3 regions of the [Bacillus] caldolyticus genome follow, and region 2 is predicted to be linked to each of the others. Evidence: riboswitches for the same ligand, from Rfam matches in the RefSeq annotation. Region 2 holds a riboswitch; each other region holds the start of a gene.
The links. Region 2 has a riboswitch for cobalamin ahead of CWI35_RS05665 (ribonucleoside-diphosphate reductase subunit alpha). Riboswitches for the same ligand answer to the same signal wherever they lie in the genome.
Positions count from the first base shown of each region.

Region 1: another riboswitch for cobalamin. It lies ahead of CWI35_RS17115 (ABC transporter substrate-binding protein); the one in region 2 lies ahead of CWI35_RS05665 (ribonucleoside-diphosphate reductase subunit alpha).
Region 3: another riboswitch for cobalamin. It lies ahead of CWI35_RS01150 ((2Fe-2S) ferredoxin domain-containing protein); the one in region 2 lies ahead of CWI35_RS05665 (ribonucleoside-diphosphate reductase subunit alpha).

Region 1 is NZ_CP025074.1:3,287,079-3,297,565, reverse strand. It holds gene CWI35_RS17160 (cob(I)yrinic acid a,c-diamide adenosyltransferase) at 1-366, opposite strand, end outside; gene CWI35_RS17155 (bifunctional adenosylcobinamide kinase/adenosylcobinamide-phosphate guanylyltransferase) at 381-797, opposite strand; gene CWI35_RS17150 (histidine phosphatase family protein) at 749-1,381, opposite strand; gene CWI35_RS17145 (adenosylcobinamide-GDP ribazoletransferase) at 1,339-2,127, opposite strand; gene CWI35_RS17140 (bifunctional adenosylcobinamide kinase/adenosylcobinamide-phosphate guanylyltransferase) at 2,124-2,681, opposite strand; gene cobD (threonine-phosphate decarboxylase CobD) at 2,678-3,748, opposite strand; gene cbiB (adenosylcobinamide-phosphate synthase CbiB) at 3,705-4,679, opposite strand; gene CWI35_RS17125 (adenosylcobinamide amidohydrolase) at 4,676-6,148, opposite strand; gene CWI35_RS17120 (FecCD family ABC transporter permease) at 6,145-7,200, opposite strand; gene CWI35_RS17115 (ABC transporter substrate-binding protein) at 7,166-8,125, opposite strand; cobalamin riboswitch at 8,267-8,465, opposite strand; gene CWI35_RS17110 (PH domain-containing protein) at 8,803-9,417, opposite strand; gene CWI35_RS17105 (APC family permease) at 9,602-10,487, opposite strand, start outside.
Region 2 is NZ_CP025074.1:1,080,861-1,091,347, forward strand. It holds gene CWI35_RS05640 (hypothetical protein) at 83-547, opposite strand; gene CWI35_RS05645 (2Fe-2S iron-sulfur cluster-binding protein) at 684-1,037, shown strand; gene CWI35_RS05650 (HD domain-containing protein) at 1,167-1,703, shown strand; gene CWI35_RS18520 (gamma-glutamylcyclotransferase family protein) at 1,986-2,471, opposite strand; partial or broken gene CWI35_RS18750 (gamma-glutamylcyclotransferase family protein) at 2,532-2,726, opposite strand; gene CWI35_RS18530 (hypothetical protein) at 2,680-2,832, opposite strand; gene CWI35_RS05660 (ribonucleotide-diphosphate reductase subunit beta) at 3,033-4,073, opposite strand; gene CWI35_RS05665 (ribonucleoside-diphosphate reductase subunit alpha) at 4,187-6,544, opposite strand; cobalamin riboswitch at 6,600-6,795, opposite strand; gene asnB (asparagine synthase (glutamine-hydrolyzing)) at 6,997-8,904, opposite strand; gene CWI35_RS05675 (C39 family peptidase) at 9,191-10,081, shown strand; partial or broken gene CWI35_RS05680 (multicopper oxidase domain-containing protein) at 10,111-10,263, shown strand; gene copZ (copper chaperone CopZ) at 10,305-10,487, opposite strand, start outside.
Region 3 is NZ_CP025074.1:224,130-234,616, reverse strand. It holds gene cobM (precorrin-4 C(11)-methyltransferase) at 1-166, opposite strand, end outside; gene cobI (precorrin-2 C(20)-methyltransferase) at 163-864, opposite strand; gene CWI35_RS01185 (bifunctional cobalt-precorrin-7 (C(5))-methyltransferase/cobalt-precorrin-6B (C(15))-methyltransferase) at 861-2,066, opposite strand; gene CWI35_RS01180 (cobalt-precorrin-5B (C(1))-methyltransferase) at 2,032-3,150, opposite strand; gene CWI35_RS01175 (precorrin-8X methylmutase) at 3,157-3,804, opposite strand; gene cobK (precorrin-6A reductase) at 3,863-4,639, opposite strand; gene CWI35_RS01165 (sirohydrochlorin chelatase) at 4,655-5,482, opposite strand; gene cobJ (precorrin-3B C(17)-methyltransferase) at 5,695-7,482, opposite strand; gene CWI35_RS01155 (HoxN/HupN/NixA family nickel/cobalt transporter) at 7,484-8,191, opposite strand; gene CWI35_RS01150 ((2Fe-2S) ferredoxin domain-containing protein) at 8,194-8,568, opposite strand; cobalamin riboswitch at 8,750-8,941, opposite strand; partial or broken gene CWI35_RS18785 (S-adenosylmethionine--2-demethylmenaquinone methyltransferase) at 9,002-9,142, opposite strand; gene CWI35_RS01140 (retropepsin-like aspartic protease) at 9,160-9,540, opposite strand; gene CWI35_RS01135 (hypothetical protein) at 9,530-9,784, opposite strand; gene rraA (ribonuclease E activity regulator RraA) at 9,836-10,321, opposite strand.

The DNA of each region.
Region 1 (10,487 bases), 1.3 Mb from region 2:
GAGCGCCGCAGCCGCCTTGGAGCCGCCCGGCAAAATGAATTTTTGCAATGGCGGCGCTTCTTGCACGTGCGCATCAATGCGCTCTTCTAAAAATGTGACCATCGCCTCGGTCACCTTATACGGAAGCTTGCCGTTGACGATGGCCAGGTCGCCGCCGCAGTCAAACAGCTCGTGCTGGATTTTTTGCAGCTCAGCGCAAAGGTCGCGAAACCGTTCATCGCCGGCCAATAACGCAAGCGCCCATCCGATGAACGAATTCGCCTCGTCAATCGTTCCGTACGCCTCGACGCGCAAATGGTCTTTGTCCACGCGCCCGCCGACTAAACTCGTTTTCCCTTGGTCTCCTGTTCGCGTATACAATTTCACTGTTCCTCTCCCCCTTATTTCAATTGTTCCGCCAGTCCGCACCAAAGCCGGTCGACGCGGCAGCACAAGGAAGCTAGTCGCTGGTAGCACATTCCCACGGCGTCGCGCCAGCGCCGCTCTTGCGGATCAACCGGAACAACGCCTTGCGTCACATCGGTGCCGATCCAAACGACCGTGCGGTTAGGCGCTGCCGCTTCCCACCGCTGCCAAGCGCGGAAATAGGATTCCCACTCGTCTGGGTCCGGACGGGGGCGGATGGCGGCTTCCAACCCGTCAAAGACGACCGTTTTTGCCGTTTCGATGCCATCCGGCGGCCTATACGGCTCCACATAACCGTTATGCCATACAATATGAACTCCATCATTTATTCCATACCGTTCCCTCACCCATTTTCGTTTTCCTTGAAACGCACCACCGATAACGAAATGCACCGCTCTCCCCCTTTCCAACGCTCGATCGTCGATTCCAATGTATATCCGCCGGCAAATGGCACCTCCCATTCCCAAAACGAACGAGCATCGGGCGCATACTGCTCGAGCAGGAGGCGAATCGGGCCGCCATGGGTGATGACAGCCACATGACGGGCGCCCGCCCGCTCAGCGAAAGCAATCGTCTCCGCAAGCGCCTGTTTGATGCGCGCTTGAAAGTCGGCATAACGCTCCCCGCCGGGCGGCGCCGCAGAAAAGGGCGACGCAAGCCATTGGCGGTAGGCGGGCTCCGCTTCCAGCTCAGCAAACGTTTTTCCTTCCCAAGCGCCAAAGTGAAGCTCGCGCCAACGGCTGGTGCACCAATCTGCCCCGCGTCCGCCAAACAGCAAGGCGGCCGTTTCTCGACAGCGGTGAAGGTCGCTTGTAACCATGCAGTCGACCGGATACGGCCGCTCAAGCTGCAAGCGGCACAACCGATTGCGCTCCGCGGCCGCAAGCGGCGCGTCCGTCCAGCCGATATACGCCCGACGTCGGTTTTGTTCCGTCATCCCATGACGGATGAGTGTAAGAGCCAAATGACGCCCCATAGCACCGTCTCTCCTCCTTCGATCAGCGCGCCGAGCACATCACCGGTGATGCCGCCAAACTGTTTTTCCGCCCACGGCTTTGCCGCCGCCGCCAAAACGACAGCCGCTGCAGCCAGCGCCGCCCCTGTTTGCACCGAAATGGCGGTGGATGCACAAAGAAGCGAAAGCAATACAAAAGCGAGTCCAAGCGCCCAAATGGCATCACGCCATGAACTATATTCGCGAAGCGATGCAGCCATTCCTGTCGGCTTTGCCAGCTTGCCGACGGAAAGAAGCCAGGCAGCCCCGGCCCGCGACAACAGCGGAACGGCGGCGAACAGCGCCGGCGGAATGCCTGTCTGGAGCGATTCGTACAGAAACAGCCAACGAAATGACAACAAACAAATAAGCGACAACACCGCAAACGCGCCGACGCGCGGATCGGACATGATCTCTTGCCGCCGCTTGACGTCGCGGTACGAAAAAAACGCGTCGCTCACATCCATAAAGCCGTCAGCGTGCATCCCCCCGGCCATCCAAATGCCGAGCCAAAGAAGAAGAAGCGCCCAAACAAGCGGCGAGCTGAATGAAAACGTGGAAAAGAGTGCATACACTCCGGCCGAAAGCGCCCCGATCAGCGCCCCCGCAAGCGGCATACAGCGCACGAGCCAGCGGACATGGGCGGCGTTCCATGCGATCGAGCGCCGAATCGGGATCGTGGTAAACAGCTGCAGCGCCAACAACCATCCGTTCCATGCTTGCTTCATCCCGGCCACCGCCCTTTTTTCACGCGGAGAAGGCCGCATTCAACGACCGCGGCGGCCGCCGCTTCCGCGACCAACTGTTGGTGAAGCAAGCCAAGCGTTTTCATGTAGCGAAATGTGCCAGGATCATCCGGAACACCCCCGGCAAACAGCTCGTTCGATACAATCACGACCGCACGGCAGGCATCCGCCCACGCCCGCACTTCATCGAGCATGCGACAAGCAACAGCTTGAGCGGTTGCGTCTGTTTTCCAATTTTCACCAAAGAACAGCTCGTGGGCGAGCCATGTGGTCAAGCAATCAAGCAGAACAACATCATCAGGGTGCAAGGAAGCGGCAATCTCCTGAGAAGAGAACGGGGCTTCCCACACTGTCCAATGCGCGGCCTGCGCCGCACGCCGCTCTTGATGACGGCGGATGCGCTCCGTCATTTCTTCATCCATTGCCTGCGCGGTGGCGATATAGTGAAGCCGACCGCCGCGAGAAAGCCGGATGGCGCATATTTCCGCCGCTTCACTTTTTCCGCTGCGCGCGGCGCCGCTGACAAACACCATCATCCGCTCCACCTCGCAAGCGCTTCAAGAAGCCGATCGTTTTCCACCTGCGTTTTGACCGCAAGCCGCACGTAACGTCCGTCCAGTCCAGGAAAATTCATTGTATGCCGCGGGACGATTCCTTGCTGCAATAAATAGAAAAACAAATCCTCTGTCCGTCCGGAGAGCGGACGCAGCAAGTAAAAATTGACGACCGACGGCGAGACGGCATACCGGCCGGCCGGCAGCGACCGAAACACGCGCTCCCGCTCGGCGGCGATCCGTTCTTTCGTCCACTTGACAAACGATTCCATCGCCATGAAACGAAGCGCCAATTGTTGGGCGATGCAGTTTGTGCTCCATGGCGGCTGATGCGTTTTCAGCGAAGCGATCACCGCCTCGTCGGCAGCGACATAACCAAGGCGCACGCCGGCCAGATGATGAATTTTCGTCAACGATCGAAGCACAATGAGGCGCGGATAGCGATCCAGCCAACGCATGGCTGTAAATCCGCCGCGCCAAAACGGATAGAACGCCTCATCCACCACGATATACGTCCCCGCTTGGTCCGCTGCAGCGACGAGCGAGCGGAGATCACGCTCCGGCATCACGGTTCCGGTCGGATTGTTCGGATGACAGAAAAAAACCGCGTCGCATTCCGCCGCCCATGCCGCCGCTTGGTCAATGTCGTACGAAAAACCGCGGCTTTCCTCTGCCAGCAAAGACTTGACTTCGCATCCGTAAGCAAGGCAGGCGCGCCGATACTCGGAAAACGTCGGCTCCAAGATGCCGACGCGCCGGCCGGCAAGCAGCGCGGCCAACAAATAAATCGCCTCCGCTGCCCCGTTCGTCACCAGCACTTGTCCGGGTCGAATCTGCTCCTGCTTGGCAACGAGCTCCCTGAGCGCCTTCGCTTCCGAATCCGGATACTCACCGGCCCAGCGAATCCATTCCTCGCCGTTCGGCCAAGCCGACGGCGGCAGGCGATATGGGTTCGTATTGACGCTGAAATCAATGTATTCGTCTGGAGGGGCCAATCCGCATTGCTCATACAACGCGAGCGGATTCGCCCCATGCGCCGGCCAACGCAACGATCATCCCCCCGATCCATAGCAGCAATAACGTAAAGGCGAGCACCGTTCTGATCATGATGCCGACCGCCTGGCGAATATGAACCGAGCGCAGCAGAACATCGGGATCGCCGAGTGTCGGCCGCTCAGAGACGACGCCGCCATATGTATTCGTCCCGCCCAGCTGCACCCCAAGCAATCCAGCCATCGCCGCCTCGAGCCAGCCGCTGTTCGGGCTTGGGTGGCGGCGGGCATCGCGAAACAAGATCGACAGCGCCAAACGAAGGCGGCGGCCGCCGCAAACCAACACCATCACGAGCGCCGTCAGCCGCGCCGGAATGTAGTTGAGCGCATCGTCCAGCCGGGCGGCCGCCCAGCCAAATTCGCGATACGTTTCATTTTTATAGCCGAGCATCGAATCGCACGTGTTCACTGCCCGGTACAGCATGGCAAGCGGCGCGCCGCCCAAGGCCGCGTAAAAGAGCGGAGCCGTGATGCCGTCGCTCGTATTTTCCGCCACCGTTTCGACGCAGGCGCGGGTGATGCCGGCCTCATCGAGCCGCTCGGTGTCGCGGCCAACGATCATCGACAGCGCCCGCCGCGCCTCGGGAAGATCGCCCGCTTCAAGCGGCCGGCGCACATCCTCAGCCGCTTCAGCGAGGCTTTTGGTCGCAATGGTGGTGAAAATGAGCGCCGCCTCGATCGCCACCCCCACGTATACGGACAGCGCGTAGCCCACATAAACGACCAACGCCGATACCCCGTAAACAGCGGCCAACACGACCGCCACGGCCGCCGCCCCTTTCGCCCGCCGCTTTGTTCCTTGATTCCAGCGGCGGTCAAGCCACGCAATCAGCGTTCCCATCCCGCGCACAGGGTGCGGCAGCCAGCGCGGGTCGCCAAGCAGCGCATCCAACAGCAAAGCCAACGTCATTGCCAGCAAATGCGTCATCGCCGCCCCCTCCGCCGCTTGTAGCGGTCAAGCGCCTCGATCGTCGCTTCATACACGAGCCGACCGATCGCGCGCCCGAGTTCCGTCGCCGTTCCGGCATAGGCAAACGTCCGCCCGGTTTGCGTCGCCGCCACGGCGAGCGAATCGGTCGACGTGCCGGTGGCAAGCGTCCCTGTTTCCAGGTCGCAAACCGAACAGTCGGCGAGCGCTTTTACCTTCGCTTCCGTCGCTGTCATCATCGCCTGGACAAACGCCGCTTCCGTCAGCACTCCGTCAATGACAATCACCATATTGATCGTTCCCGGCCTTGCCGCAAGCGGCTTATGCTGCCACGCCCGAGCGGCATCAACCGCATTGCCGACGCCAGCGGTCGTCATGATTGCAACCGAAAACGCTTCCCCTTCTTTCTGAAGCCAAACGGCATCATGGACGTCAACCGCCGTCATCATGCCGATCGTTCGTTCCGGCGAAAACCCGTGCTGCTCCAAATAGCGGCGCATGTCTCCTTCCGCATCGCCGCAATCGTAATCCAACCCGACTTGGCGGTTGACAAAATGGGTCGCCCATTGAAACCCAGCGCCGATCAATGCCGAGGACAGGACGCGAAGCGGCTGGCAGGAGGCCAGAACAGCGGCGTCATCAAGAAAGGACAAACGCAGCCCGCCGGCCGACGATTCTTCTTGTTTCCCTTTCGGCACAAACGAAAACATCGGCTTTGCCGCCGCCGGATGAGCCAGACGCACAATCGGCGCGGCAAACACTTCCTCAAGCAGCGCCGGCGTCATCACATCTGTCGGCGTTCCAAGCGCCGCTGTTTTTCCTTCTTTTAACACAAGCACCCGGTCGCAATATAAGCTAGCGACGTTCATATCGTGAAAGACGGCGACGACCGTCAAATCGCGGGAGCGGGCAGCTTCCGCGAGCCGGTCCAAAAGCCGGACTTGGCCGCTCACATCCATATGGTTCGTCGGCTCATCCAGCAAGAGCAGCTGCGGCTTTTGGGCAAGCGCCCGCGCCAAATAGGCGCGCTGCCGCTCGCCGCCGCTTAGCCGCTCAAGCGGCTCATCGATTTTGTCAGCCAAGCCGACCGCACGAAGCGCTTCTTGAACCGCCGCTTCATCCTCTTTCGTCCACGTCGGAAACAAGCCGCGCTGATGGGCGTAGCGGCCGAGCGCCACCGTTTCTCTCACCGTATAGCCGGGCGCCGCCTCCGCCGTCTGCGGCAGGACAGCGGCAAACCGCGCCCATTGCTTCGCAGACAGCGCCAAAAGCGGCTGGCCATGAATCTTGATCTCACCGCTGGCAAGCGGAAGCTCTTTGCAAATGAGTTTCAGCAGCGTCGTTTTTCCGCTGCCGTTCGGCCCGACGATGCCAAACAGCTCCCCTTTTTCCACGGAAAACGTCACACGATCAAGCACTTGCTTTGGTCCATACCGATGCGATACGGCCCGCACCTCAAGCATCATCATCCCATCTTTCGCTTCATTTTTCGGAAAAACAAGACGGCAAATAGCGGGGCGCCGATCAGCGCGGTGATGACGCCGATCGGCAGTTCGCGCGGTTCAATGATCGTCCGCGCCGCCACATCGGCAAGCACAAGAAACGCACCGCCATACAAGAGAGACAGCGGCAGCAGCACCCGATAGTTTGGCCCGCACACAAGCCGAACCATATGCGGAACAACGAGCCCAACAAAACCGATCGTCCCGGACACCGACACCGCCGCGCCGGTGAGCAGCGCCGCCGCCGTCAAAATGATGACTTTTCGGCGCGTAACATCAACGCCGACATGAAGCGCCGCCGCCTCGCCAAAAGCAAACGCGTTCAACTCGCGGCCGTTGGCGAGAAGCACCGCCGCGCCGATGAGAAAAAACGGCAACAAAAGCCCGCTGTATTTCCAGCCGCGCATCGCGACGCTTCCCATCAGCCATGAGATGATTTGCCGCAATTCTTCCCCGGTCAAAGCGATCATCAGTGAAATGAAGGCGCTGAAAAACGCGCCGAAGATAATGCCGGCTAAAATGATCGTCTCAACCGACAGCTGCGGCTCAACCGCGCGAGTGAACGCCAAAACGGCGACAAGCGTCGCCATGCCGCATAAAATGCTCACGATCGGCAGCGTGAACGTGCCAAAGAGCGGCCATTGCCAGCCGAGAAAGATGACGAGCACCGCCCCGACCGAGGCGCCGGACGAGACGCCGAGCGTGTACGGATCGGCGAGCGCATTTTTCAGCAACCCTTGGAACGCCGCGCCAGCCAGCGCCAATGACGCCCCGACCAAAAAAGCGAGCACGACGCGCGGCAAGCGGATCGCCATCACGATCGGCACCCAATCGGCCGGAATGTCAGACGGAAGCGGCATACCAAACCATTCGGACGCAAGAATGCGAACAATAGAAGAAAAGGGAATCGACAGCGATCCTGTCGATATCCCTACGAGCAACGATAACATGGCCGCCGTGACGGCCAATATATACATCCACGTTTTACTTGAACACATCCGGGTAAACGGCTTTGGCAAGTTCCTCGACCCCTTCGACAAGACGCGGACCCGGGCGGCTTACTAAGTCGGTGTTGACGTCATACACCCGCTTGTTTTTCACCGCCGGCACGTCTTTCCAAGCAGCGCGCGCAAACACTTGCTTCGCTCCGCCGTATGTCGTGATGATCACATCCGGCTTATAGGCCACTGCTTTTTCTTCCGTCACCATCGGCCAGCCTTCCAAGCTGCCGGCGACGTTTTTCGCTGAAATCACTTGAAGCATCTCATCCATAAACGTCCCTTTGCCGGCCGTATACAGCTGCGGCGGCGGCGACACTTCAATCCAGACGTTCGCTTGTTTGTCCGCCGGGATTTGTTTCGCTTTTTCTTGAATTTGCGCAAGCTTCTCTTTCATCTCATCAATCACTTGCTTCGCTTTGTCCGACGCCCCGGTCGCTTTGCCGATCAATTCGATGGACGCATACACATCGTCGAACGACTTCGCGTCATTCACGACAAGCACGGTGATGCCGGCGTCTTTCAATTGCTTGAGGCCATCGCGCGAGTTATGGGCGCTTGACGCGTGGGCCAAGACAAGATCCGGTTTGAGCGAAATGATTTTCTCGACGTTGAATTCCATGCCGCCGATTTTCGTTTTCGTTTTGACGTCTTCCGGGTAATTGTCAAAATCGCTGACGCCGACGATCTTATCGCCCAACCCCAACGCATAGGCGATTTCCGTATTGCTTGGGATGAGCGAGACGATCTTTTTCGGTTCCGCTTTGATCGTGACATCCTCGCCAAGCCCGTCTTTCACCGTCACCAGAAACGCCGCTTGTTCCGTTTTCGGTTCTTCTTTTTTCGCTGGCTGGGCGTTGCTATTGGCTCCACCGCTGCAGCCGACCAGCACGGCGGCCAGAAGGAAGAACACCGCCACCACCGCCGGCCATGTCCAACGTTTCATCCGTCATTCCCCCTTCAGTGATGTATGTACAATAAAAAACGCCCATTCCGCCTAAATCTGGGAATGAGCGCGAAACAGACCGCCAATGGGCACAACAATGCCCTATGCGACTGTTTCCGCGTCTCACCCCCCGAAGATTCGGAAACTGCGGCAAGCAAGGCAGGTCTACTGGCTCATGCTTCATCCTACTCTGAAGCCTTCCCGTACGGAAAACAGCGCAAGCCATCCGTCCGTACAGTGGCGATTTCATTTCGTCCGCATTGACAGTTGCGGGGACAGCTCCGGATTCCCACCGGATTCCCTATTAAGCCTTTTCGGCGCCTTGCTGCGAGTTGATTTAGTTATCGGATATGGACATTTTTATATTAAAGCAAGGCCTGGCATTTGACAACTGTGAATTTACAGTGGGCTGGCGGCAGGCGGTCATCGATCACTTTTGCGGTCAGGCAGCTCGGCTCCAGTGTCCGTGTTTTGTACGGAACGCCGCATGCGCCGTTGCATCGAGCTCCGCGATGTCAAATGCCGCCATGTTGCCTATTCATCGATTCCCACAAACCTCATCTTTTGAGTTTCTTCCGGCTGCGGAGAAACGTTCCTTTTCCATATGTCGCTAAAAAAATTAGGAAAGACGCCCCACCTCTGGCACGGCGTCTTTCCCCGATACAACCTTCATCTCGTCACTGTTGAATATATTTGTCAAACACAAACCCGAAATCCTTCACCGTATAGTTCTTTTTCGCTTCCGTCAGCCAGCAAAAAGCGTATTCATTCACGGCCTGAAAATCCGCCGACACATTGACGCCGTCGCCGCGCATGTTGGCAAACACCTTGACCGCCAGTTCCAAACTCCGCTCAGCATAGTGGAATTTCATTTCGTTTTCATGGCAAATCTCCGCGATCGCCAGCAGCGATTTATACAAATCTTTCAATTCCTCAATATGCTTTTTATGCACATCAATCGAATAGCAGTGCGACCCGATTTTAAATTTGATTTCCGCGTCCAAGTCGACCGTCCCGGCTGTTTCGAGCGACACGTCGGAAATCGGATGCTTATAGTAATCGTAGCGGCGCAGCGTCCGTTTTTTGCTCGCAGCGCTCGTGCCGTCCAGATGAATGAGCGCGCGGTTGGTGAAGCAATACTCATCCGATTTCGATTTGATAAGAAAATAGATTTTTTCTCCATCCTCGTGCATCACATAATCATCGGCATCTACTTTGTCATAGTCTTTCGGTTGAATAACCGAGCCGATGTCGCTTAGCCCAAGCACATCGGCGGCGACTTTTCCAAACATGCTCATGTTCCCCCGGCTCCTTCCATGTTTTATCGGCGCCCGCCTATTGCGGATGAACGGTGTTTTGCCTTAACAAGGCGCCGTACTCTCATTCGTAATACGTCGCGATCGAAAAAATGTTTCATCGTCGGCAAAAAACGAAAGACCCAACGCCTTTTATGACGGCGTCAGGCCTTACAAGCAACTACAGTTCCCCGCTTAGACGGGAGTCTTTGTTCGTGAGTCGCAAAAAGACCAGATAAACGAGTCCAATCGCGATCCAAATCAATCCTAGCTTTTTGCTGAGCGGGTCCAGATTCATCCATACATAGCCGATGATAACAAAACCGATGAGCGGAAACAAGAGATGATTAATATAATCGTTACTCTTTTGTTTGCGCAAGAAATAGTTCATCACCGACACATGCAAAAAGAGGAAAGCCGTCAGGGCGCCAAAGTTGACAAGCGAAGCGAGTTTATCAATTTGTGAGGCGAACACCGTCGTGACAATGAGCGAAATCACAGCGACAAGCAATGTGCTGACGTATGGCGTTTGAAATTTCGGATGCACTTTAGCCAGCACACTGGGCAGTTTACGGTCGCGACCCATGCTGTACAAAATGCGGGAGATGGCTGCTTGGGCGACGAGCGCGTTCGCGATCCCCCACGAAAGCGCGGTGGCGACGATCGTTGTCCATTTCAGCCATGGTCCGCCTGCCAGCTCCGCAATCTGATAAAACGCCACGTCCGCGTTTTTAAACGTCGTATAATCAGGCCAAATGAGAGCGGCGACCCATGTTTGCACGATGAAAAGCGCACCGACAACGAGCAAAGCGAAAATGATCGCTTTGCCGATCGATGATTTCCCGTCCCTTGTTTCCTCAGCCAGCGTCGACACCGCATCAAAACCAAGGAAGCTCAAGACGGCCACCGACACCGCCCCCATCACCGTCTCCGCGCTGAAATGATTAGGATCGTACAGCGGTTTGAACGTAAACTGCGCTCCATTGACACCTTTTATAATCGCAATAATTCCTGTGATCACAAACACTGCAAGGACGATGAGCTCTAAAACAACAATCACTTTGTTC
Region 2 (10,487 bases):
AAACGAGGCACAGCAAATTCCCTTTAACGAAGACGCGCCCGGACGATAGGGGAGATCGCCGGGCGGTTTCTTGATTTTCCCATTAAGCGGTGCGGGCCGTTTGTCCTTGAACGTTGGAGACGAGCAGCGACAATTCGGGGCTGAGCGCCTCAACACCGATGTCATCGATAATCATTTTCGCTTCCCGCCAAAAATGAACGGTATAACTGCCTTCATAAATCTCAAAGAGGCGTTTTAAATAGCGCCGCTTGTTGTTGATGGCTTCCCGTTTATAAGCGGCGTTGTTCAGCTCACGAATTTTTTTATGTTCAGGCGCAGAGATGACGCTGATGTCATGAACGTTGACGATGAGCCGTTCCCCTTGTTCGGTCACAAAACCGACCGAATAGTATTGGGCGCCTAGTTGATCGATATGAACGATGCAGACGTTTCGATATTCTTCGCCGGAACGGAGGCGGAGAAGCGCCGCTTCCACCGCGCCGCCGACTTTTCGCTCGTTGGCCAAAATCGCTTTCATATCGCGCAGTCCGTTCATCGGAATGCCCATGGTGTCTCCCCCTTGTCCCTAGCCAAGATGGCGTTTTCGCAATTCCTTTTACTATTATGATACCAATCATTCATTCGGATGTAAATGAGATTCATTTTCAAACTAACCATGTAATTTAAAGGAGATGTGTAAAAAAATGGGTAAAACATTCACGGTCGGCTCACTGAAGCCTGCCGTCCGGCCATCGGAGCGCTCCATTTCTGCCGCGCCGCCTAAGCCCGATGGGCCGTCCGCCGTGCGGCCGTCTGTCATTCAAATCGAACAAAAAGGGAAAACGTTCACCGTGCAGCCAGCCCCCGGCGTTTCGCTTCTTGACGCCGCCCTAGGACAAGGTGTTCTGCTCGATCACAAATGCAAAAAAGGAACGTGTGGCCGTTGCATGGTCACCGTTCTGGCCGGCGCTCACCTTCTCGCTCCGAAAACGCGGCGCGAGCGCGAAAAAACGGATCAACCAGCCAAACGGCTTGCCTGCCAAACACAAATCCAATAAGCCGAGCGCTATTTTAGCACGATCGGCTTATTTTTTCCCATGCAACCGCTCCCACCTACTTTCTCTCATTGCCTGACTCTTTACGCCATGGTATGATGGTGAGAAATACAAAAAACGGAGGGGATGCCTATGAGAACGGTCACCTTAACCGACGTCTTTGCCCATCCGATTGCGCAAAAATATTTAAAACGATCCGGCCTCGCCCATGCCATCACCGCGGCGTACCATGCCTACCACCTTGCCCTCCGCCACGGAGTGAACGTCGACTTGGCGACAAAAGCGGCACTGCTTCATGATATCGGCCATTACACATGGTACAAAAACGGCCGTTGGGACTACGAACAATACCGGCAAAACGACATCCATGCCATCAAAGGGGCCGAGCGCGCCCATAAGCTGCTGATCCGCCTTGGCGAACATCCGCAAAACGCTAAGGAAATTGCCCTGGCGATTTTGCTTCATACCGATTCCTACCTTCCAGAAGGAGAATGGAAACGAACGCCGCTCCAAGCCATCGTCAAATGGGCCGACGAAGCCGACGAGGAGCCCGGCGGCCGCCACCATTATCGAACGATCAGCGACGACTTAGCGTGGAAAAAAATCCGCCAGCTCGACGAACTCGTCAGCCGTCAGCACGGAAAAGAGCGACTCGGGGATATTGTTTGACCGCTTGCCTTGATGTCGCCATTCCCCTTGAACAGACGCGAAACATCGCCACGAACAATGTATGCTCTGAACGGAAACAGCTCACCCTTTCATCAGGTGGGCTGCTCGCGCGCCAGCGACACAGAACGATACACACCATCGAATGCCCTCTTATATCCTCATCGTCCACTCACGCTTTAAGACTGCTTGGCACCATCTGTCCCGCCAAAACGCCCGCCGCCGTTCTTCCCAAAAAAAACGGCAAGCCTTGGAGCACCGCCGCAACGCACCGTTTTCCTGCACTTACCGCTCTCTTCTCCGTAAATGTTCAATATGACGCCGCACCCGCTCGGTGTAATGCGTGCTTAAAAGAGATGCCCCTTCATCAAGAATAATCGAAGCGTACGATTCGCTTGGCGCGATTTCATCCAACTGTTTCTCGACGACAACGTACGTGAGGGCGGAAACAAGCTGTCCCTTACACTGCACATCGACGTATTCACGACGGTACACGCCGGCTGGGACGCCCTCGCGCCAATCAAGTTCCGTCACATAGCGCGCCGGAATTTTGTACAGCACGCCTTCGACCCGGTCGCCCGGAGAAGGGACGATATCTGCGACCCCTCCTTGCCGACCGCGGGAATACCGGGTGAACGCCAACCGGTGATCGTCAAGCACCGCTCGGCCCATCACCTCAAAATGCGGGACAGTGCAGCGAAAATCGCGTTCGCTCATGCAAGAGCCATAGGCAAAGTACATCACTTCATCTTTGGAATGGAGAAACACCATCCAATCACCTCCAAAAACTTGTTTGGCGTGTTGCTCAAGCCACTCTTTTCGTTCTAATGGGTACACGTACGTGTAACACGTGTACTTCTCGCCATCAGCATCTATGGCGGTCACGGTGATCCGTTCATAATGGTTAGGCTGTCCCGGGCCGTGATACCCTTCAAGCTGGTCAAGTATGGCAAGCGCCGTTTCCGGGTCGCCAAGCTGGTTATAGGCGATGGCGCTTGAACCCAGCTGAGCGAAACGTTGAAAAATCGCTTCCCCCCCTCTTCAGCCATACCTCGTCATTGTCGTGCTCCTCTTCCACGAGCCACTGATTCAATTGCTCGCGCAGCCGTTCGATTTCCTGTTTTTTCCCCACTTCTCCCGTCCCCTTTCGCATTCAAAAGCAAGTTTTTTCTCATTATACCAAGGTAAGGCGCCCAAGCCTACCGTCCGACAACAAGCCGCAACATCTCTTTTCCTTTTCTCTTCCCCATTGTATAATGCAGCGAGAATCCCTCCGTTAATCATGTTTTCCGGTAAAAAACCGCGTTGGACGATGCCCCAACGCGGGTTTCCTTACAGCTCATCAAACCCATTATCGACTTGTACTTTCGTATACTGGCGTGGTTTTTGCTCGAAGAAGTCTGATTTGCCAAGGTCAACTTCTTCATACGCTTTAATCCAGCGGAGCGGGTTCGTCCGATAGCCGTCAAACGGGCGGTCAAATCCGAGCTGGTGGGCGCGGACGTTGGCGTAAAACTTAATGTACGCTTCCAAATCAGCCAAGTCGATGCCATCGATGTCATTCCCAATGATTTCCCGAGCCCATTCGATTTCCAGCTCTGCCGCTTTCATAAACGTGTTCCGGACGAAATCGGCAAGCTCCGGCGTCCGATACTCTGGGTATTCGTTCAACACTTCCTTGAAAATTTTTGTAAACAAATCAACATGAATGTGCTCGTCACGGTTGATGTAATTGATCATCGTGCTCGTCGCCACCATTTTTTGCTGGCGCGCGAGGTTGTAGAAAAAGGCGAACCCCGAGTAGAAAAACAATCCTTCTAAAATAACGTCAAAGACGATCGACCGCAGCAAGTTCTCCACATTCGGCTCTTCGGCAAACGCCTTGTAGCCGTTCGTCACAAAATCGTTCCGCTTGCGCAGCGTCGGTTCGTTCCGCCAAAAGTCGAATACTTCATCTTGCTTCGCTTTCGGCACAAGGCTCGAGAGCACGTACGAATAGGAATGGTTGTGAATGACCTCCTGCTGGGCGAGCATGATCATGAGCGCATTGATGCTCGGGTCCGTAATGTAATCGGCGACGCGCCCAGCGTAGTCGGTTTGGATGCTGTCAAGCAGCGCCAAGAGTCCGATGATTTTCAAAAACGCCTCCTGCTCGCGGTCGGTCAGCTGCGGAAACTGCTTCACATCTTGCGACATATTGATTTCAAACGGCGTCCAAAAGTTGGCGAGCATTCGCTTATATTTCGCATACGCCCATGGGTAGGCGATATCGTCCCAGTTCAACACATTCGAGCAGCGGCCGTTGATGATGCCCGTCGAACGGTTCGGCGCCTCTGGATCCATAATCGGCCGTTTGACTAAGCTGATCGTCATGGTGTCGATTCCTTCCTTTCTCTTTCAAGTATCATGATGCGCGACCAACCGCGGACGCCCCTCCCGCACAAGGAAGGGAAAGCCCGACCAAAGGCGTTTGTTGCGCCCCATGGTCAGCTCGCACAAGAATCGCACTCGTCGATCGTCCCCGATGTCGAACGCACGTAATACGTCGTTTTCAACCCCGACTTCCACGCCGTCAAATGCAAATCGAGCAGCTCTTTTGCCTTAATCGTGTTCACGACGTAGAAGTTAAAGGAGATGGCTTGGTCGACATGGCGCTGGCGGGCGGCGTTTTGCTTGATGCTCCAGCGCTGGTCGATATGGTACGCCGATTTGTAATACCATGTCGTCTGTTCGTTTAAATCCGGCACCGTAACGGGAATCTTATAATCTTTCTTTTCCTCGGCGTATACTTTTAAGAAAATGGGATCAATGCTCGCCGTGCTGCCAGCGATGATCGACGTCGAGGCGTTCGGGGCGATGGCCATGATATAACCGTTGCGCATCCCGTAGCGGGCCACATCTTGCTTCAGCCGATCCCAATCGAGTTCACCGTGGCTTTGGTAGCCGCGCCGCTCAAAATAAGCGCCTGTCTGCCAATCCGATCCTGGAAACGCCGGGTAGCTCCCTTTCTCTTTGGCGAGCTCCATGCTCGCTTGAATCGCCAAATACGCGATCGTTTCATACAGCTCGTCGGCATAGCGGACCGCTTCGTCCGACTCCCAGCGAATGCCTTTTAACGCCAACAAATGATGCCAGCCAAAGGTTCCAAGCCCGACAGCGCGGTATTTTTCGTTCGTCAGGCCGGCTTGCAGCACAGGGATATTGTTTAAATCAATGACATTATCGAGCATCCGCATTTGAATCGGGATGAGCCGCGCCAAAACGCCGTCGGTCACCGCCCGCGCCAAGTTGATCGACGATAAGTTGCAGACGACAAAATCGCCTGGGATTTTCTCAATGATGATCGTCCCGTCTTTCACATATTGCCGCTTCGTCACTGTCGGGCTTTGGTTTTGCGCGATTTCCGTGCAAAGGTTGCTGCAGTAGATCATCCCGAGATGGCGGTTGGGGTTTTGCCGGTTCACTTCATCGCGGTAAAACATAAACGGCGTCCCCGACTCGAGCTGGCTGCGCATAATGCTTTTCATCACGTCGATCGCCGGCACTTTTTCTTTCGACAGCCTTGGTTCGTTGACGCATTGCCAATATTTCTCGCGGAAACTCCCGCGCCCTTTTTCCTCATCATAAAAATCTTCCAAGCTAAACCCCATCACCTTCCGCACTTCATGCGGATCAAACAAATACCAGTCGCCGCGCTGTTCGACTTGCTCCATGAACAAGTCCGGGATGCACACGCCGGTGAACAAATCATGCGTCCGCAGCCGTTCGTCGCCGTTGTTGAGCCGCGCATCGAGAAACGCAAAAATGTCTTTATGCCATACATCCAAATAGACGGAAATGGCCCCTTTGCGCTGCCCCAGCTGATCGACGCTCACCGCTGTATTGTTCAACTGCTTCATCCACGGGATGACGCCGGAGGAAACCCCTTTAAATCCTTTGATGTCGCTGCCACGCGAACGGATTTTGCCTAAATAGACGCCGATGCCGCCGCCCGATTTCGACAAATTGGCGATGTCGGTGTTGCTGTCATAAATTCCTTGCAAGCTGTCATCGACCGTATCGACAAAGCAGCTCGACAGCTGGCCGTATGACTTTCCGGCATTGGCAAGCGTCGGCGTCGCCACGGTCATGTATAAGTTGCTCAACGCCCAATACGCTTCCTTCACGAGCTCAAGGCGCCGCTTGGGTGGTTCATTCGCCATTAGCGTCATGGCGATGACAAGAAACCGCTCCTGCGGCAATTCATACAGCCGCCGCTCATAATCGCGGGCCAAATACCGATCCGCGAGCGTGCGCAGCCCGATGTACGTAAACAGCTTGTCCTTCTCCGGATCAAGAAACGCACCGATGGCATCAATTTCTTCTTTCGTATAACGTTCAAGCAGCAGCGGACTGTACACCCCTTGTTCTGTCAGCGCAACAAGCAGCGAGTAGAAATCGCCATACCGCTCGCGCTCGTCATACCCACGCTGCCGCGCCGCTTCACGGTACAATTGCCGCAAATACAGCCGGGCGCACACAAATGTCCAGTCCGGCTCATCTTTATCAATGTAAGAAAGTCCTTCCAAAATAGCCGTTTGGTGCAGCTGTTCTACCGTGACGGACTCCTTTCGACTGAGAAGCTGCCAAACACGCTCGACGTATTCATCAAGCGACAGACGGCCGAATCCAGCGGCGGCTTGCCCAATCAGCGACGCAAACTCTTCACGTGAAAAAGAAACCGGCTTCCCTTGGTCATCGATGATGATCATTTTCGTCAATGCGGTCATTCGTTTCCCCACTCCTTCAATAAAAAATCCGCTCGGGCAGGCGAGCGGATGAAACGACAGACGGAAAAAAGGCATACGAAACCCTTTTTCTTTTCCCCTATCGTTTCATCTTCTCACACCCCGAAGAACATGAAACGTTCCAAGCAAGGCAGGTCTCCTGACTCGTGCATCGTCCTACTTTGGGGCCTTCCCAGCGGCGCGCCGAATGGCTCTTGCCGCCAGTGGCCATCCCATTTCGTCCGCACATACAGTTGCGGGGGCAGTTCCGGATTCACACCGGATTCCCTATTAAGTCCTGATGGACACCGTTGCTTAGCATAACAATATGTAGTTGTAAAAAAAGACCTCAAAACCAATATATAGTAGTTTAGTATCCTGATGGAACAAGCATATACCAAAACCGGGAAAATTGCAAGAGCGGGAGAAAGCAAATTTTCTCTTTCGCTTCGCCAAAGGCAAGGAAACTGTCCGCACCATCGAAAAAGGCGTTCTAGGTGTCTCCCTTAGAACGCCCTGTCGTTTCCCTGCTACGCCTCCAAAACAGACGCTGGCCGCTTCTCGTTTTGTACGGATTGAGCAAAATCGTACTTCTTTTCCACATAGACTTGATGCCAAACCATAAACGCCAAGACCGTCCACAGCTTGCGGCTATGATCCGCCTTGTGGCGGGCATGTTCATCCAGCAGCCGATAGAGCACGTCCTTATGGAACAGATGATCAGTTTCGCTTTCGTTGATGAGCTGTCTCGCCCAGTCATACATTTCGTTTTTCAGCCAGTGGCGAATCGGCACGGGAAACCCTAATTTTTTCCGGTTTAACACATGATCCGGTACGATGCCCTCGGCCGCTTTGCGCAAAATATATTTCGTCGTGCCGTTGGCTGTTTTCATGTCAGGGGCGATTTGCCTAGCAACCTCAAATACCTTTTTGTCTAAAAAGGGAACGCGCAGCTCAAGCGAATGGGCCATCGTCATTTTGTCCGCTTTGACTAAAATATCGCCCCTTAGCCATGTATGAAGATCAATATACTGCATCCGGTTGACGGGTGGGTAATGAAGCGTTTCGCGGTAAAAAGGAGCCGTCACCGCCGTATATTCGCGCCCCTCTTGGTACGTTTTGAGCAACGCCGCTTTTTCCTTTTCGCTATAGATTTTCGCATTGCCGACATACCGTTCTTCAAGCGGCGTCGTTCCGCGCTCCAAAAAGCTTTTTCCTTTCATTCCGTCCGGAAGCATCTTCGCGATCACCCGCAACACCGCTTTTACGATGTTTGGCATGCGCGCAAACAGCCGCAACGACTCTGGTTCGCGGTAAATGTTGTAGCCGCCAAACAGCTCGTCCGCCCCCTCGCCGGAAAGCACCACCGTGACATGCTTTCTCGCCTCACGAGCGACAAAATACAGCGGCACAGCCGCAGGATCGGCAAGCGGATCGTCCATATGCCACATGATTTTCGGCAACTCCTCCATATACTCCTGCGGCGAAATGACATAGCTTATGTTGTCTACCCCAAGCTTCTCTGCGGTTTCTTTTGCGACATCGATTTCGCTGAACCCTTCCCGCTCAAACCCGACGGAAAAAGTCTTCAAGTGCGGATGGAATTGTTTCGCGATGGCGACGATGAACGATGAATCAATGCCTCCCGACAAAAACGCACCGACCGGCACATCGCTGCGCATATGGACGTTGACCGAATCAAACAGCGCATCGCGGATTTTCTTTACAAGCTCCTCTTCCGATTGGCGAATGGGCTCGAAGGATGCCTTCCAATAACGATGAATGGTGAGCGGTTTTCCGACTTTTTTCTTGAGATAATGCCCCGGCTCCAGCTTGTAAATGCCGGCCGACATCGTCAGCGGCTCAGGGACATATTGGAACGTTAAATAATGCTGCAGGGAATCACCGTTTGGCGATTCCTGTCTGAGGGCCAGCAAGATGCTTTTCTTTTCCGAAGCGAAAAACGTGCGATCTCCTTGCTCCGCATAAAAAAACGGCTTAATGCCGAACGGATCCCGCGCCGCAAACACCGTTTTCTCTTGCTTGTCCCAAATGACAAACGCAAACATCCCGCGCAGCTTTTCGACCGCTTTTTCTTTTTCCGCGCTGTAAAGGGCAACAATCACCTCGGTATCCGAATGCGTCGCAAACGAATATCCTTTCGCCGCCAGCTCTTCCCGCAATTCAAGATAGTTGTAAATTTCCCCGTTAAAAATGATCCAATATCGATCGTTTTCATAAGACAGCGGCTGATGTCCCGCCTCCAGATCGATGATGCTCAAACGCCGAAAACCAAAACTCACGTAGTCATCAAAAAAATACCCCTCATCGTCGGGGCCGCGATGGGTAATCAGGCGGTTCATCTCCACCAACGTTGTTTTCCATGTTTGCTCAATCGCTCTTGGGCGATCATGAATACAGCCAATAAAACCGCACATGGCGATGATTGTCCCCCCACTTTGCTAAGAAGAATCCAAAAACAACACCAAAAACCTTTTTGTTTAAAACTAAAATGATTTATACAAAGACACTTTCATTCTATCGTACACAACATCAAGTTTCAAAAACAATCTGTTTCCATTTTTTCAGGAAAACTGCTTGCAAGATTTTCAGTTTCTCATAATATTAACGATAAAATATGGAGAAAGTGTGAATTTCACCATTTTTGCACATCGATCTGTTACTATAAAAACACACACGTGTTATAAAGGAGTTGAGAATGGCTTGTTAGCGTTTATCCTTTTTTTGACTTTTCTCATCGTTTCCCTTTGTTTTGTTCTCTTGAGAAGACCTCTAAACGGGAGGATGGATCAACTGTCGCTCGGATTGTATATTTCCTGTTTCTTGCTATTGGCCGCCTCATTATCCTATTATGCAAGTTCGGCCCAGACAGGCGATGCCATCAAAGCCTTCATACAGAACAGAAACAGCAGAGAAACCAATCCGTCCCCCAGCAATCAAGCAAAGGAGGCGAATCGATCAGTTGCCTCTTCAAAGAAACAAGCGCTAAGGACATCCGTCCTGATTGACGCCCCCCTTTTGTCTCAGCTTCCGGAACTGCCGAGGGGATGCGAAGTAACCAGCTTGGCCATGCTCTTGAATCATGCCGGCATTCGCGTCGATAAGATGACGTTGGCGAAACAAATCAAGAAAAATCCTACTCCGTATCAAGTGCGAAATGGCCAAGTGTTTTACGGCCACCCAAATGAAGGGTTTGTCGGCGATATGTATACGTTATCGAAGCCTGGATACGGCGTGTACCATAAGCCGATCAAGCAGTTGGCTGAGCGGTACTTGCCGAACCAAATCATCGACTTAACAGGGCAATCGTTTGAGAACATCTATACATACTTGGCCAAAGGCACACCGGTTTGGGTGATCACCAACACCACCTTTCGTCCTCTTCCTCCCTCTGCCTTTCGGGAATGGCAAACCCCGCAAGGCCCGATCAAAATCACGTACCGGGAACACGCGGTGCTCATTACGGGATACGATGAGCAGTACATTTATTTCAATGATCCATTGACCGCTGTCAAAAACCAAAAAGCGCCGAAACAAGACTTTATCGACGCTTGGGTTCAAATGGGACGGCAGGCGATTACCTACCACCGTTAGACATCGGTGAATCCGAATCGCTTGCCTTTTTTGAATTTACCGCAACCGTGCCGGGAACGTATTGGTATCATTCCCATCAAAAAAGCGCCGAACAAGTGGACAAAGGACTGTACGGAACATTAATCGTAGAACCGAAAAATGAAGAAAAAGTCGATCGAGATTACACGCTTGTATTCGATGAATGAAAAGTGCCCCGTCATCACTTCGGGGCACCTTCCGTATATTATTTCACATCATATCCTTGCTCTTCAATCGCTTCTTTCAGTTTTTCTACGCTGACCTTTGTTTCATCATACTCCACATCAACCGTACCTTCTTGCAAATGCACCTCTACACGGCTGACGCCATCCAACGCTTGAAGGGCATTGGTCACCGCCGCTTTGCAATGTCCGCATGTCATTCCTTG
Region 3 (10,487 bases), 860 kb from region 2:
CGGTATGGAAAACGTCAGCATCCGGCTTCCGGTAGCGCTCGATCAATTCCGCGCTCACTAGCGAGTCGGTGTAAAAAATGGCGTCGGCAGCAGCGAGAAGCTCGGCGCCGCGAACCGTGATCAAATCCGGCGCTCCCGGCCCCGCCCCTACGATATACAGCTTCACTTTCTCACCACCATCAATGTCAAATATTCGAGTTCCGCTCCGTCGAGCTCCTCGACCTTCCACACGACTTCCTCGCCGGACGTCACTTTCGTCACAACAGCGGCGCGATGAAGCAAATCGAGTTCCCGCAACAGACGAACCAGCAAATCGATCACTTTCGCCACTTTAAAAAAGACAACGCAATCGTGCTCAAGAAGCACTGCTTTCATCGCCTCAACATCGTCGCGGGCGGGCACGATCGCCACGGTTTCATCACCATCCGCCAGCGGCAGACGAAGCCTAGCGGCAGCAGCGTTGGCCGAACTGACGCCGGGGACGACTTCAATCGGCGCTTCCGGATAGCGGCGCTCCATTACGTGCATCAAATGGATGAACGTGCTGTACAACAGCGGATCGCCTTCGGTCACAAACGCGACATCGCGCCCGGCCGACAGCTCCGCCCAAATGGCGTCCGCCGCCTCGTTCCACTTCGGCTCAAGCAAGGCTCGGTCTTTTGTCATCGGAAAATGCAGGCCGAGCCGCCGTTTTTCCTCTGGCGCAAAATACGCATCAATAATTTGTTCCGCATAGCTTTTGCTTTGCCGCCCTTTTTTTGGATAGGCGATGACATCCGCTTCTTTTAGGCGGCGGTATGCTTTCACCGTCATGAGCTCTGGATCGCCCGGGCCAACACCGATGCCGTACAACGTGCCGGTCATTCGTCTCCCTCCCGCTTGGCTGTCATGATATACACCGGATTGAGCGCCTCAAAGCGCGTCAACTCTAAAATGGGCTTGCTTCGCGACACTTGCGCGAGCGTGATGTCAACATGAAATCCACGGCTGCGCAGCTCGCAGCCCGCTTCAGCAAGCGTCTCAACCGTTGCCGCGTTGATCACGATGCGTCCATTTTTCTTCAGCCGTTTCGCACAGACGTCCAACAACGGCGACATCGCGCCTGACGTGCCGCCGATAAAGATGGCATCCGGGTCGGCAAACTCATCGAGCCGATCGGGCGCCCTGCCGTGCACAAGCGTGATGTCAACGCGGAATTTGCGCAAGTTTTGCCGGCAAATCTCGAGGTCGTATTCATTTTTTTCAATCGCAAACACCGCCCCGTCGCGGGCGATTTTCGCCGCTTCAATCGCGACCGAACCGGTGCACGTCCCAATGTCCCAGACGACGCTGTCCGGGCGCAAGCGCAAGGCGCTTACACTTAAGACGCGAATTTCTTTCTTTGTAATCAGCCCTTTGTCCGGCTTGCGTTGGAAAAATTCATCATCGTCAATGCCGAGCGGCCAAATCGGACCAGGAGCGGTTTGCCGCAAAATGACTATATTTAATGGAAGAAACTCGGTTTCTGCCATTTCTTCTAGCTTGAAAAACCGGCATCGCTCATTCGGCCCGCCGAGCTCCTCGCCGACAAACGCCTCATATTCCGTCATGCCGTACTCGAGCAAATAGCGGGCGATGGCGGCCGGCGAGTTCGTCTCATCGGTTAAGATGGCGACTTTGCGCCGCCCGTCGACCCGCTGAGCCAAACCGGTGAGCGGCCGGCCATGGACGCTGACAAACGCCGCGTCTTGCCAAGACTCGCCCATTTTCGCAAACGCCCATTGCACTGAGCTGACGGCCGGATACACGTCGATCGGCAATTTGCCGGCCAAATAGCTGCCGATGCCGTAAAAGAGCGGATCGCCGGAAGCAAGCACGACCGTGTTGCGCGTCTCATGGCGGAGCCGCTCCACCAGCTCCGCCAGTCCGCGGCGGATGATGATCGTTTCTCCTTTGTATTCAGGAAACATCGCCAGCTGCCGTTCGCCGCCGACAAGCAGCTCGCTTTCATCAATCCAGCGTCGATACAGCTCAGGAAGACTTGCTTGCCCATCAGCACCCACACCGATCAACTTCATCGTCCCCATCGGTCTGCACCGCCTTTCCTAATTGTTGTCCGTTCATTGTGTAAATGGACGTCGCCACCGTCAGACCGCCTCCCACTTCGTGAAGCGCCGCCTGGCAGCACGCTTCGCACAAAAGCTCGAAAAACTTCATGCAACCGGCCTCTTGCATCATGTCGCCGACTTGCGCCGCCGTATTCGCGCCGCGCACCGCAGCCACCAGTTCTGGGCCAGCACCTGCCTGCTCGGCGATGGCAGCCAAAAAGCCAAAGTCGACCGGGGCGCTTTTCGAGTGCACCATCATCACTCCTTGAGCGACTTTCGAAAATTTCCCCATCATCCCGACCATCGACACCATCTTGATGCCAAGCCGTTTGCATTGTTTCAGCGTAAAGCCGACAAAATCGCCCATTTCGATAAACGCTTCTTCCGGCAAATGTGGATATTCTTGCATGGCGTATTTCTCACTCCGCCCCCCGGTCGTGATGACAACATGGCGGCAGCCGTTCGCTTTCGCCACTTGAAGCGCCTGCACGATGCTCGCCCGGTAGGCGGCGGTGGAGAACGGAACGACGATGCCGCGCGTCCCCAAAATCGAAATGCCGCCAATGATGCCTAGTCTCGGGTTCAACGTTTTTTTGGCGATTTCCTCGCCGCCGGGCACAGAAATGACGACCTTCACCCCGCGATGTAGACCGTATTGCGCCAGCACTTCATTGACGGCTTCGCGGATCATTTGCCGCGGCACTGGATTGATCGCCGCTTCCCCGACCGGCACCGGCAAGCCGGGTTTGGTGACGCGTCCGACCCCTTCACCGCCGTCGATATGAACGCCCGGCGACGAGGCCCACGAGACAGTGGAAACGATGAGCGCGCCGTGCGTCGCATCTGGGTCATCGCCGCCATCCTTCACGACCGAGGCCGTCGCCGTTTCGCCATCGAACGAACAAGAGGCGAGCGAAAAGGTCACCACCCGCCCGATCGGAATCCGAATCGTCGCCTCCGCCTGCACTTGGCCAGTGATGAGCGCCGTGAGCGCGGCTTTCGTTGCCGCTGTCGCGCACGATCCGGTCGTATACCCTTCACGCAGCGTTTTTTTCGTTTCCATCGTTCGTCACGCTCGCTCGGCGAGCAGCGATAAAGCATTCAAGGCAGCGACGGTCACGGTGCTTCCTCCTTTGCGGCCGCGGTTGGTGATGAACGGCACATCGAGCTTCGCCAATTCTTCTTTCGATTCCGCCGCCGAGACGAATCCGACCGGCAAGCCGATCACCAATCCCGGCCGCGCCTCTCCTTCTTTGATGAGGCGAATGAGCTCCAATAACGCTGTCGGAGCGTTGCCGATGGCAAAAATGCCGCCTTCCGCTTCTTTCACCGCTTTGCGCATAGCCACAATCGCCCTCGTCGTATTCAACCGTTTCGCTTCAGCGATCACGTCTTCATCAGAAATATAGACGCGCACCGCGCTGCCGAACTTCGCAAGCCGCGCTTGATTGACGCCGGCTTGCACCATTTGCACATCGGCGACGACGAGCTTGCCGCTGCGAATGGCATCAATGCCTGAGCGGATCGCATCCGGGTGGAAAATGAGGCTTTTGCCCAGCTCAAAATCAGCCGATGCATGGATGACGCGCTGAACGATTCGGTATTGTTCTTCTGTAAATGAATGCTCGCCGATCTCTTCATCAATGATTTGAAAGCTGCGCGCTTCAATTTGTTCCGGCTGCACCGTCGCCGGACGAAATGTTGTATGGAAGTCCATGACAATTCTCTCCTTTCTTCATGATCGCTTGCATGAGCGGCCGCTAGAATCCCATTCTTTACACGGCCGGAAGCGGCGCATGCTGCTTCAACGCCTCGAGCACGCCGGCAAAATCGTGATGCACGATGCCGTATGACAACCGTGGGCGGCGGATGACGATGACATCAATGCCGAGCTCCTCGGCGGCAGCGATTTTCTCATCGACAAACCCGACTTTGCCGCTTTCTTTCGTGACGACGACCGTGACGCCAAAATGGCGGTATAGCGCCCGATCGAGCTCTTTCGTAAACGGCCCTTGCATCATGACGATCTGCTCTTGGGAAAACCCGAGCCGCTCGCATTTGTCGAGATTGTCTTTCCGCGGCAGCATCCGCGCAATCACCTTGACGTCCGGGCGACCGATGAGCCTCGCGGCGAAAATGTCGAGCGTTTTGCTGCCGGTCGTCAGCATCACGACGCCGCCTTTTTCCGCCGCCAAGTCAGCCGCTTCTTCATAGCTGTCGACAAATGTCACCTTCTCGGATGAAAACGAAGACGCCTGCCGCTCGTAGCGAATGTAGGGCAACCCGGCGTCTGCTGCCGCTTGCATGGCGTTTTTTGACGCCTCTTCAGCAAATGGATGGCTCGCGTCCACAATCGCTTTGGCCCCCTCGGCTTTGGCCAGATCGGCAAGCTGGGACGCATCCAAGCGGCCGACATAGGCGCGAATGCCGGCCGATCGGAGCTGTTCGGCCGCGTGATCGGTGACGACCGTCGCGGTTACGTTATAGCCGGCTTGTTGGATCATCACCGCCAATTCGCGGGCATCGCTTGTTCCAGCTAACAATAAAATCATCGGACGCTTCCTCCTTCAATGATGGTGATGATGATGGTGATGATGGGCGGCGTGCAGCCGATATTGACAGATGTCGCAATTCATCGCCACCGTTTGGCCGAGCACCTCGTTGAGGCGGTCAAGCACGATCTCCTCAAGCTTCGGATGAAATCCAAAATAGCCGGCAAGCGCAAACGAGATATGCGAGTGCTCAGCTTGGTATTGCGCCATTTGCTGCTCAAGCCGCTTAATCAGGATGCCGGTGAATAAAAAATACGGAAGAACAACGATCCGCCTAGCTCCGAGCATGAGACAGCGGCGGACAGCATCATCAAGCGACGGCGTCGTCACGCCCATAAACGCCGGCTCGATGAGCGCATAGCCGGTCTGTTCCCAAAAGAGGCGGGCGATTTTATACAAGTCGCTGTTCGCATCCGGATCGCTCCCGCCGCGGCCAAGCAAAATGACCGCTGTTCCGTCATCCGGCTGCTCCGGCCGCTCGCCGATTTCTTGCAATCGTTCGCGCAAAATAGCAAATGTCTGCTCATGGACGCCGATGGGGCGGCCGTAGCGGAACACCATATGCGGATAGCGCGCTTTGGCCTCATCGATTTCCGCCGGGATATGCAGCTTCGAATGCCCGGCCGGCAATAAAATGAGCGGAATGACCGCCACTTCCATTGCCCCGGCTTCGGCGCAGCGTTCGATTCCTTCGCCGATCGACGGACGGCCAAATTCTAAAAAACTTGTTTCAATATGAAACGAATCGCGCAAACGCGGCCGCAGGCGGTCGACAAACTGCCGCACTTGCTCGTTCCCTTCCGGGTCGCGGCTGCCATGGCCGACAAATAAAATGGCTCTCATCCTTGTTTTCCCCCTTTTGTTAGCGGACGTCTTCCGCCGTTCCCTATAAGCGCAATGACTCGATGGGCGCTTCATCCAAATGCGAGGCGCCCATCTATGCTCTTTTATGGAACCAGCCGGTTATTCGATCGACTGTCGGAAAAAGATGCGTCGCTTCGACACCAACGACATCTGCAGACGTTCAAGCTGCACTTATATAACGCATGCTTCCGTCACTCACCGCAAGCCGGCATTTCGATGGACGCGGCCGGTTTTGCCTCTTCGTGTGAAAAACGTCCGACTTGCTTCACGCGGCGGAAAAACTTATGAAACCGTTCATTTGGATGTGCTTGTTCTTGATACTGTTCGATGATTTCTGCCATAACCGCCACAATTTCTTCCGGCGGAATGCCTTCCGCGACGAGCTGGCCGGGATGGGCGTTGCGGCCGACCGTTTTCCCGCCCAAAAACAAATCAAATTTCCCTTTCCGGTACACAAGCCCGATGTCTTCGTGCACCGCGCCGTAGCACGCCATCCCGCAGCCGTTGATGCCAAGCTTCAACTCTTTCGGCAGCGCCATGCCGCCAAACCGGCGCGCCAATTCCTCCGCGTATGGAATGGCGTCTTTTTTCTCTCCATCGCAAAAATCACATGCCTTCACCGTCAGCACATCACCGACCGGCATCACGATCAGTCCGGCGTCAACGAGACGGGCCACAAGCCCATCTGGGTCCTCTGTCAACCGTTCGATTTTCATATAATGATCCGGTGTGTAGGTCATTTTTCCATCCATCCCTACCACTTCCGCAAGCACGATGAGCTGTTCCGGGGTGAACTGTTTATTGGCCACGCCCGGGCTCACCGCCGCTTCCAACAACACGGCCGCCGTCTTTCTTGTTTTCCGTCTCTCTAAAGCGGCGAGCGCGTCTTCGGCTGTTTCTTTCACCCGTTTTGGCGCGGCGGTCGGCTGCCGTTTGGCTGTTTTTGCCAGCGGTGCAGCAAGCGGCGGCAAAACGGCAGCCAGCGGCGTTGGCTCGGCCTCCTTCGTGGCCGCGGCAACAGACGGCGGTCGAACCGCGGTGGCCAAGGCGGTGAAAGCACGATCCTTCTGGTTGTCCCCGGCGAGGACAGCCGCTTCGGACGGTCCTGATGCCCCCGTGCTTCCTTCGTCCTCATCTTCCAGCGGTTTCGTCTGGTCAAGCGCCCACGGCTCCGCTTCTTTGCGCAGCCGTTCATGCGGTTTGAGCGGCTGGACGGCGGCTGCTAGTTGATACTTGCGCTGGTAGCCGCGCGGCGTGATCATCACGCCGTCATGGACGAATGTCGTTGAGTTGCCGATAATCACCGTCGTCAACATGCCGATCTCATGGTCAAGCATATGCGCCAAGTCGGTGAGGACGATATGCTGCCGCTCGCGGTACGCGCTTTTCACCAGACCGACCGGGGTTTCCGGAGACCGATGGCGGAGCAGGATGCGCTGTGCTTCCACAATCTGTCTAGTGCGCCGTCCGCTTTTCGGGTTGTAAAGCGCGATGACAAAATCGGCCGCGGCGGCGGCGTCAATCCGCTTTTCAATCAGCTCCCACGGCGTCAAATGGTCGCTCAAGCTGATCGTGCACGCATCGTGCATAATCGGTGCGCCAAGCAGCGCGGCGCACGAATGGATCGCGGAAATGCCGGGGATGACTTCGACTTCAATCGAGCTGTCTTTCGTCCACCCTTTTTCGATCAGCACTTCATACACGAGCCCGGCCATGCCGTACAACCCGGCGTCACCGCTTGAAATGACGGCGACCGTTTTGCCGCGCTCCGCCCATTTCACCGCCGCTTGGGCGCGGCTCACCTCTTCCGTCATGCCCGTGCTGATGATTTCCTTTCCGACAATCAGATCGCGCACAAGTTCGATGTACGTTTTGTAGCCAATGATGACGTCGCTTTCTTCAATCGCTTCCCGAGCCCGTTTCGTCATATGGTCGACGCTTCCCGGGCCAAAGCCGACAATGAGCAATTTGCCGCCCACTTTACAGCCCCCCTCTCCATATCTCGATTATCATCGACATCCCTAACCATATGCTGTAAATCCCTGTGACCGCACCAAGGACATAAAACAGTCGTTCCCGCTGCTTTGCTTTCCAAAATCCCCACGATAATCCAGCCGCTGTAGCAATCGTCGCAATGAGCAAGCCGGCGACAAACAGCACAAGCTGAAGGACAGCGGCGCTCACACGCACTTTTCCGACCGCGTGGGTGATAATGGCTAGCTGGGTCGGGCTTTCGACGCCAATGCCATGAATGATGCCGATGATCAAGGCGCCAGCCCAACCAACATGCGAAAAAGAACGGCAACTGTCCATTTCCCGCCTTCCCCGCAGCCATCGAGTAACCGTATGGCCGAACTCATAAAGGAGCTGAAACCGGCTTTTCACCTCACCCCGCCGAAAAAGAGAAAAAAGCATCATCCCGCCAAGAAGCACAAGCGTAACGCCAACTAAGAGCTCAATGGCGGCGGCTGACGACTCGGGAAGCCGGGCGCCGACCATGAGCGCCGCCACCCCCATGACAAACACGATTGCTCCGTGTCCAATAGCGTACATGATTCCGAGCGCCAACTGCTGTCTTCGCCGCGACTCGCTTCCGACCATATCCGCAATGGCCGCGACATGGTCGCTGTCCATCCCATGACGCATGCCGAGAAATATCGCTAACATTACATAACTGGCCCATTCCATCATTACGTCCTCCTCTTTCGAACGCCAATAACCGACTCCGTCCCACCAAGACGGGTCAACCCGTCTTCACGGTATTCATACGTCGCCCACGCGCGAAGCGGCTCGCCGTTTTGCAAATGGCGATGGACGACCTCTTTTGCCTTCTCCGGTGTCATCAACCGGTACCAGACGCCATCCGGGTAGACGATCATCACACACGCATCTTGACAGCGTCCGTTGCAGCGCGTCCTTGTTGTATGGACAGCGTCGTCAAGCCCAAGGCGGGCGATTTCCTCGCGCACCGCGGTTGTCACGTCATCTCCGCCATGGCGGAGGCACGTCCCTCCGTTGCAAATGAGCACATGATGCTTCATTCCCCGCAAATCCCACGTCGCCACCAAATCCCCCCTTTTGCTAGAATGGTAGAATGAAATGCGGCAGACGGACGGTTTTTCGACAAAAGAAAAAGCACCTCTACAGCAGAGGTGCAGAAAAATGTATACGAAAGCCGTAAACGGCCCAAACAGGGCCCCTAAAGCCGTCATTCTCCCGCACGTCTGCCTATAGTCCCGTAGGCATCCGTCCGATCCAAACAAGGCAGGTCTCCTGACTTAGGATCATCGCTTGGCGGCGTCTTCCCGAAGCATCCTTCAGTGACTTGTTGCCGCAAAGCTCCCCATCACAGTGGCGGGCACCGTGCCGGATTTTCACCGAGCTTCCCTTTTCACCCAAGCCCTAAGCGGGCTAGGCACCTTGTTTGTCTTACCGCCATATATGCGCTGTCATGGAACAAGCATCCGTTTTCATCGTAGTACAACCAATGCGTTGCCGTCAACCGTTTTTTGCCGACAAATCTTTGTTGGCGACGACAACGCCGTCCGCATCAGCGTACACGTACGCCCCTGGCTCCCAGCGGACGCCGCCAAACTCGAGCGCAACGTCGCGGGCGCCTTTTCCTTCTTTTTGGCATTTCGAGCGGGCGTTCCATTTCAACCAGAACGATACATCTCCAACTTGTCCAGGTCTAAGACAAATCCAGCGCCCAGCAATATATCCAATCCTAACAAACCGTTAATCCCCTCATAGTCCATCCCGCTAAAATCAATTTCATACTCTCTTAGCTGGAAAGAATCTAGCTGAATACAGTCTAATTTTTTTGTAAACGCGTACTCTTTCCCACCGATTCCGTAATAAGCCACAATACGATCGCCCGGCTCTACCCGCAAATGAATATCTTCTACTGCATTTTGAGAAATCACTGTTTTCGCCGCACCAGTATCAATCACCATATTATGAATCAACTTAGACCTTCCTTGATAAACGATTTCGATCGATGCAAACAGCAAGCCTTCACGATATTCAATCTGCATAATGAAATTTCCCTCTCAGGCCAATCGCTCCCCGAACTTTTAAAACAATCTCCTTGTGGCTAGTATGATAAACAAGCTGATTCCCTTTCGATTGCAGCAACTCACGAGTTGCATCCTTGTCCGAAACCGTTCCGATAACAGCCACCTCTTCAATGATTTCTTGATCTCCCTCTAAATGGGACTTTAATACTTGTAATTTCACAAATTGATTTGGATACAATGAACGCACTTCCTGCCATTCCATCTCCATCGCCTCAACCTGTTCGTTGTATTGAACGAGACTCGACCGCAGCCGTCAACCATTTTTCGCCAACAAATCTTTGTTGGCGACGACAACGCCGTCCGCATCAGCGTACACGTACGCCCCTGGCTCCCAGCGGACGCCGCCAAACTCGAGCGCAACGTCGCGTGAGCCTTTTCCCTCTTTTTTGCTTTTCACCGGGCATGTGCCGATCGCCATCACGCCAATCGGCATGGCGCCAATTTCCGCTGAATCGCGGATGCAGCCGTGGATGATGACGCCAGCAAGCCCCCTCTCGCAAGCGATTTGCGCCAGCCGGTCGCCTAATAGCGCGACGCGGCGCGAGCCTTTTCCATCGACCACGAGCACCGTCCCCGGCGGCACCGTCTCCAGCGCTTCTCGGACAAGGACGTTGTCTTCAAACACATCGACCGTCGCAATCGGCCCGGAAAACGCCCGCTTTCCGCCGTACGATTGGAACGGCAACTCGCATACTTGCAACTCGTCTAAAAATTGATCGCATAAATCGGCTGTTTTCATTGTCGCTCTCCCCTTTCATGTTTTGCATTCGCCGTCATTCGCCAAAATCCTTCTGCCTCAGCAGTTTTTTGTCGACGATCTTTCATTCGAACGACTGACACGAACGCGGCGATGTGAACCAAACCATTGTGTGGCCGTCAATCGCTTCGATGTATTCCACCGATCG